One region of the Trinickia sp. NRRL B-1857 genome, then DNA from elsewhere that is predicted to be linked to it. Evidence: riboswitches for the same ligand, from Rfam matches in the RefSeq annotation. Region 1 holds a riboswitch; the other holds the start of a gene.
The links. A riboswitch is a leader RNA that binds a small molecule or an ion and turns the genes downstream of it on or off. The one in region 1 is predicted to bind glycine.
Positions count from the first base shown of each region.

Region 2: linked by a shared signal. The riboswitch ahead of gcvT (glycine cleavage system aminomethyltransferase GcvT) and the one ahead of AB1286_RS23720 (D-amino acid dehydrogenase) in region 1 are both predicted to bind glycine.

Region 1 is NZ_JBFLUK010000011.1:585,007-588,412, forward strand. Features, by position in the region: gene AB1286_RS23710 (AraC family transcriptional regulator) at 1-333, opposite strand, end outside; gene AB1286_RS23715 (SDR family oxidoreductase) at 438-1,175, shown strand; glycine riboswitch at 1,675-1,765, shown strand; gene AB1286_RS23720 (D-amino acid dehydrogenase) at 1,862-3,190, shown strand; gene AB1286_RS23725 (hydantoinase B/oxoprolinase family protein) at 3,202-3,406, opposite strand, start outside.
Region 2 is NZ_JBFLUK010000001.1:2,662,145-2,665,550, reverse strand. Features, by position in the region: gene gcvP (aminomethyl-transferring glycine dehydrogenase) at 1-77, opposite strand, end outside; gene gcvH (glycine cleavage system protein GcvH) at 156-536, opposite strand; gene gcvT (glycine cleavage system aminomethyltransferase GcvT) at 613-1,731, opposite strand; glycine riboswitch at 1,822-1,986, opposite strand; glycine riboswitch at 2,007-2,113, opposite strand; gene AB1286_RS11875 (hypothetical protein) at 2,233-2,910, shown strand; gene AB1286_RS11870 (aldose epimerase family protein) at 2,937-3,406, opposite strand, start outside.

The DNA.
Region 1 (3,406 bases):
CCGAACATCGGGTTTCACGCCTTGCGGGCCGAGGCTGAATTCGCCGTTCGGCAGAACGGTGGGCGGACTGTCGGCCGCCTCCGGCACCGGTGGCTCGAGACTCGACATCGTAAGCGTCGACGACGAGGGAATGAGCACGAAATCATCCGTTTGTAGCGCAATCGGAGGTTGGTCGCCGATGCGCAGCTTGCAGGCCCCTTCGAGAATGACGCAATAGAGCGGCTCCGGCGCGCGGTAGCGGCGGACGCGCCAGCGGCCCGCGCAGTTCACGACTTTCGAGACCGACGCACTGGGTTGGAGCAGTGCAACGATCTCGGAGAGCGGATCGACCATGAGTGGACTCTCGCGAATAAAACCTGGACGTTTGATTGTAGCGAATCCGGCCGCTTGAGCCTATCGTCTGCATACCGCTAACGATCGACAGGAGTCGCTCATTCATGAAGACCATTTTCATCACCGGCTGCTCGTCCGGTTTCGGCCTTGAAATCGCTCGCTACTTTCTCGCACGCGATTGGAGGGTGATCGCCACGATGCGAACGCCGCGCGAGGACGTGTTGCCACCTTCGGAGCATTTGCGCATTCTGCCGCTCGATGTGACGAACGCCGAGAGTATCCGCCTTGCGGTGGAGGCGGCAGGCCCCATCGATGTTCTCGTGAACAATGCGGGAATCGGCGTGCTCAATGCGCTGGAGGGCACCGCCATGGCGATCACGCGCGAAGTGTTCGACACGAACACGCTCGGAACGATTGCAGTAACCCAAGCCGTCTTGCCGCAATTCAGGCAGCGCAAGGCGGGGGTGGTCGTCAACGTCACGTCGAGCGTAACGCTAAGATCGCTGCCGTTGCTCTCCGTCTATACCGCGAGCAAGGCGGCCGTCAATGCGTTCACGGAATCGCTTGCGCTCGAACTCGAGCAGTTCAACGTGCGCGTGAATTTGGTGTTGCCCGGGCGCGCGCCCGATACGCGCTTCGCCGAAAACGGCCAGCCGCGGATGCGCGATGGATTCCCCGAACCGTACGCCGAGTTGGCGCAGAACATTTTCAAGCGTTGGGAGCAATCGACCGAGATTACGCACTCTGTCGACGTCGCCGAGGCCGTATGGCGTGCCGCGAACGATCCGTCGTCCCCGCTGCGCATCCCGGCCGGCGCGGACGCGGTTGCATTGTCGAAATAATGCGCTAACGCGGTACGCCGAACGCCGCGTGCAGCGCTTCGGCGCGCACGCGGCGCAAACCGGCTCTACCTGCGGCCCTTCTTCGGAATGAGCATCTGCGCCAATTCGTGCAGAAATTGAGCGGGCCCATGTGCATGTAGCGCCCGCCCACTGCTGTGCGCACCGTCGCCGCATCTCACGTTTGTGAGCGACGGCAACTTTGCGCGCCGGATGTTTGTCGTCGGCGTATTCGGCGGCGATGTTGATTTGCGGACAGCCGCGATAACCTGGGCGAGCGATCCGCTCTCCGATCCACTGAAGCTGTGGTTTGCTAGGCGGAAAGAGTTCGGCGAAGGGGGGCGTCGTGAGCCTGGGCGAGGTCTTCGACGCAGACGACGTCCTCTCGGTGCTCGATACGATCACGGTGACACGTCAGACCGTTGTGGAGCCGGCATTGCGTACGAAGGATTAAAAAACGCTTGCCGACTTTCTTGAGCGCGGCTAGTCTTAGCGCGTTCCACCAAGCTGCATGGAAGAGATCGTTCGCCTAGAACGACGCCGACGGAGCAACCGCCCCGGAAACTCTCAGGCAAAAGGACCGCGCAGCAGGAACATCTGGAGAGCGGCGCCATCTCGGCGCCCACCGAAGGGGAGCCCCGCGCGCCGTGCAGTCGCGCCTGGGGCGAAACTCTCAGGTACATGGACAGATGGGGCATCGGCGCCGGTTGCAATCGGCCGGCGATGCTCAACGAACGCTGGACCATGTCATGTCAAAAATTGCCGTCATCGGCGCCGGTATTACCGGCGTCACTACCGCCTATGCGCTCGCCCGGCGCGGCTGCCACGTCACCGTGCTCGAACGTCATCGCTATGCCGCGATGGAAACGTCGTTCGCGAACGGCGGGCAACTCTCCGCCAGCAATGCCGAGGTTTGGAATAGCCGCGCGACCGTGCTCAAAGGCCTGCGCTGGATGTTCAAGCGCGACGCGCCGCTGCTGATGAATCCGCGCCCCACGTGGCACAAATACAGTTGGATCGGCGAATTCTTGCGCCAGATTCCGGGTTACCGCGACAACACGATCGAGACGGTGCGCCTGGCGATCGCCGCCCGTGAGCACTTGTTCTCGATCGCTAAGCGCGAAGCGATCGAATTCGATCTCGAGCAACGCGGGATATTGCATTTCTATGCGACGCGCGGCGAATTCGAGTCCGCTTCGAAGGTCAATGCGATCTTGCGCGACGGCGGCTTGGCGCGCCGGGCCGTCACGCCCGACGAGATTCGTACGATCGAACCGACGCTGCGCGGCGATTTTTACGGCGGCTTTTTTACCGAATCCGACTCGACGGGGGATATTCACAAATTCACGCGCGGGTTGGCGCGTGCTTGCGAGCGGCTGGGCGTTCGATTTCGCTACGATGCGGCCGTGCAATCGATCGACGAGACGGGTGAAGGCCAAGTCTCGATCGCACTGCAATCCGATGGCCGTAGCGAGGTGGATCGATTCGATCGCGTCGTCGTTTGCGCAGGTATAGGCAGTCGCGCATTGGCGGCGCACGTGGGCGATCATGTGAACGTCTACCCGGTTAAGGGTTATTCGATCACTGTGTCGCTCGATGACCCGGCGAGCCGGGAGGCGGCGCCGTGGGTCAGCTTGCTCGACGACCGCGCGAAGATCGTGACGAGTCGCCTCGGCAGCGACAGGTTTCGCGTGGCGGGTACGGCCGAATTGAACGGCGAGAACCGCGACATTCGAGCGGATCGAATCGCGCCGCTCGTTCGGTGGGTGCGGGAGCATTTTCCCGAGGTGTCGACCGCGCGCGTCGTTCCATGGGCCGGGCTGCGGCCCATGTTGCCGAGCATGCTGCCGAGAGTCGGAAGAGGGCGGCGGCGTACCGTGTTCTACAACACGGGGCATGGACACTTAGGGTGGACGCTCTCCGCCGCCACGGCGGAAAGCGTCGCCGATCTCGTGGCGGGCGACCTGGCGTCGTCGCGTTTGCGAGTGAGCCAGGTCGGCACGCACAGCGTCGCTTGACCGGTCCGAGGCTAATCCCGAGCCGGGCCGTAGCCGCCACCGCCCGGCGTCTGGATGACGACGACGTCGTCCTGCCCGACCTGCATCCGATGCCGTGCGCCGAAGTGTTCGCGCGAGCCGTCCTTGCGTTCGATCCAATTGACCCCGATCGCGCCGGGTGCGCCGCCGTTCAACCCGAACGGCGGCACGAGACGGCGGTTGGCGAGCATGACGGCC
Region 2 (3,406 bases), on a different contig from region 1:
AAGGCGTCGTGCACTTCGAGCGCGGCAAGCGAGAGAGGGGAGCGGTTCATCAGACGATCCGGGTGTTCGAGTTTCATGATAAGGCGGCTTGTGGTGCGCGGCGGTTCGGCGTCAAACGCGCCGAACCGCCGCGCGGCAAAAACGAAGGGGAAGGGTCAGCCGATAAGCTTTTCGTAGGCGGCAGCGTCGAGCAGGCTATCGACCGAGGCCGCGTCCGCGAGCTTCACCTTGAACAGCCAGCTGCCGTAGGCGTCCCCGTTGACTTCCTCGGGCGAGTCGACGATCTCGTCGTTGACGGCAACGATCTCGCCCGTCACGGGGGCGTAGATGTCCGATGCGGCTTTGACCGATTCGACGACGCCGACTGCATCGCCGGCTTTGATTTCCTTGCCGACTTCGGGCAATTCGAGAAAGACGATGTCGCCGAGCGTCGCTTGCGCGTGATCGGTGATCCCCACCGCCACGGTGCCGTCGGCTTCGGCTCTGATCCACTCGTGTTCGTCGGTGTATTTCAGCTCGGCCGGAACGTTGCTCATTTGGGACTCCTAGTGATTGGGTGGATGCGTTGGAATGGGATCGATAAGGTTTTCAGCTTCGCGCGCGGGCCGCCCCTTAGGCGACGAGCACCTTGCCGCCTCGCACGAACGGCAGTTTTACCACGCTTGCGGGCAACGCTTTGTCCCGGATTTGGACTTGCACGACATCGCCCGGACGCACGCCTTTCGGCACGCGCGCAAATGCGATCGATTCTTGCATCGTCGGCGAGAACGTGCCGCTCGTGATTTCGCCGTCGCCGTGCGGCGTCACGACTTTCTGATGCGCGCGCAGCACGCCGCCTGCCTTGCCGTTCTCTTTTTGTAGGATGAGCCCGACGAATTCTTGACGCGCCCCGTCGCGCTCCAGCGCGGCGCGGCCGACGAACGCGCGCGGCGCGCTCAGGTCGACGGTCCAGGCCAGCCCGGCGTCGAGCGGCGAGACCTTTTCGTCCATGTCTTGGCCATACAAATTCATGCCGGCTTCGAGGCGAAGCGTATCGCGCGCGCCGAGCCCGCAGGGCCGCACGCCCGCGCCCGCCAGCGCTTGCCACAGCGCGACGACGTGGGCGGCCGGCACGATGATCTCGAAGCCGTCCTCACCGGTGTAGCCCGTGCGCGCCAGGGTCAGTTCGCCGTAGGGCGCCGCGTCGACGCGCGCGGCGTTGAACGGCTTGAGCGGCTCGGTCGCTTCGCGTACCGACGGCAGCACTTGCCAAACCTTGGCGCGAGCGTTCGGACCCTGAACGGCCACGATCGCCAAATCGCGCCGGGGCGTGATCGACAGGCCGAAGCCGCGCTCGGCGTTCAACGCGTTGAACCAGGCGATATCTTTATCGGCCGTGCCGGCATTGACGACGACGCGGAAAAAATCGTCGGAGAAAAAGTAGACGATCAAATCGTCGATGACGCCGCCGTCTTCGTTGAGCATGCACGAATACAGGGCACGGCCCGGCGTCTGGAGCTTACCGACGTTGTTGGCGATCGCGCATTCGAAGAAGGCACGCGCCTGCGCGCCCGCGACATCGACCGCACACATATGGGACACGTCGAACATGCCCGCGTCGGTACGCACGGCGTGGTGTTCGTCGATCTGCGAGCCGTAATTGACGGGCATGTCCCAGCCGCCGAAATCGACCATGCGCGCATTCAGCGCACGGTGAGCGGCATTCAGGGGAGTCTGTTTCAGTTCGGTCATGGGAGCCTCGGCGCGCATAGGTTTCGCGAAAACAAAAAGGGCCATGCCAGTCGACGCGCGCGGGCTCAAATGCCTGCGACGAATGCGATGCATGCCCCCTCTGTCCTCGGTACCTGAGAGATTGCGCCGGCGGGGACGTATTTCCGTATCCCGCTCGACGCGCGCCCCTTCGGTGGGCGGCTTGCTCAGGCGCGCAAGGGCCGGTCTTTTCCGGTGCGCCGCCACGAACTACCGCCACTCTCCAGAGTGCGAAAACACCTGTGCGAACAGGTCTTTCGACGCGGTCGGTCCTTTTGCCTGAGAGTTTGTGGGTGTGCCCCTTCGGCGGCGTCCCGGCGGGCCTAAAAACCCTACCGCGAGCGCGCTCTCCCGACGCGTGCGCGAAATTTACGCGAGCGTTACAGGGTTGTCAAATGAGGGCCGGTCAACGAAAGCGAGCGATGTGTACGGCAGGCATCGCCAAGACGCGGTAACGTAATGCAACGGAGGAGGAAAAAGCTCATGTCGCCCCTGTCGAACCGCTTCAACCCTATTGACCCGGATATCCGCCTGCTCGCCGCAGGCCGCGTCGTTTTCGCATCGCGCGAGGCGCTCGAGCGCGCGATGCCCTCGTTGATCGAACATGCCCGCACCGTGCCGACCGGAACACTGGCCGATGTCTACCGAGATACGGACGCCAACGCCCTACTTTTCGTCGCCGCTTGGCGCGTCAGTCGCTTCGAGGCGGCCGAGCGCACCGTCGTCGACGCCATTGCCCGCGCCATCGAACCGCTGGCCGCGCAGGCCGTCGCACACTGGGTCGATGTGGCCGTGCCGGCCGGCGGGTGGAGTTCCGGGCGCAGCGGCCCCGGAGAATGCCTCGTCGTGGTGCGGCAATCGCTCGAAAAGCCCAGCGCCATCATCCAAGCGAGTTGGATCGATAGGGTGACGCTCGCCCTGAACGGCGATGCCGAGCCGCCCGACGGTCTCATCTCAGCGAATTTCTTCGCCACGCGCGACGAAGCCCACGTGTTGAACTTCGCCCGTTGGACCGATGCCCAAGCGCACCGCCGCGCCGCCGCGCGCGGTCATCATGGACACGACGGCAATGTCGGCGCCTCGCCGCTTTGGCAGGCCACGCGCGAGCATCCCGGCGTACGCACGGACCATGAAGTCTGCCGGTATGTGTGCGTCTCGTAGCCGCAGTGCCGCCGGGGCATGGCCCGTCAGTCGAGGACGCCGACGCGATACCGCGTCACCTGGCGATACGGTTTTTCGGGTCGCGAGATGACGTCCTCGCGATCGGCCATATTGATTTGGTTCGGAAAACCGCCGGCCTCGAGGCAAAGGCCCGCGTAGCGCGCATAAGTGCGAGCATGACGTCCCGGGACACCCTCGAGGTAATTGCCCGTGTAGAACTGCAAGCCGCGCTGATCGGTCGATACCGTCATTTCGCGCCCGCTTGCGGGATCGTATAGCCGCGCCACCTCGCGCACGGCCCGCTCTCCCAAGCCTTGCGGCTCGCGCAGCACATAGCAATGATCGAAACCGCGCGCGAGCGAAAGCTGCTCATGCGGCCACTCGAGCCGCGCCCCGATCGGCGCCGCCTCGCGAAAGTCGAACGCGTTGCCCGCCACGGCGACTTGCCGGATCGGAATCAACGTGGGGTCGACCTCGAAGAAAGCATCGGCGTCGA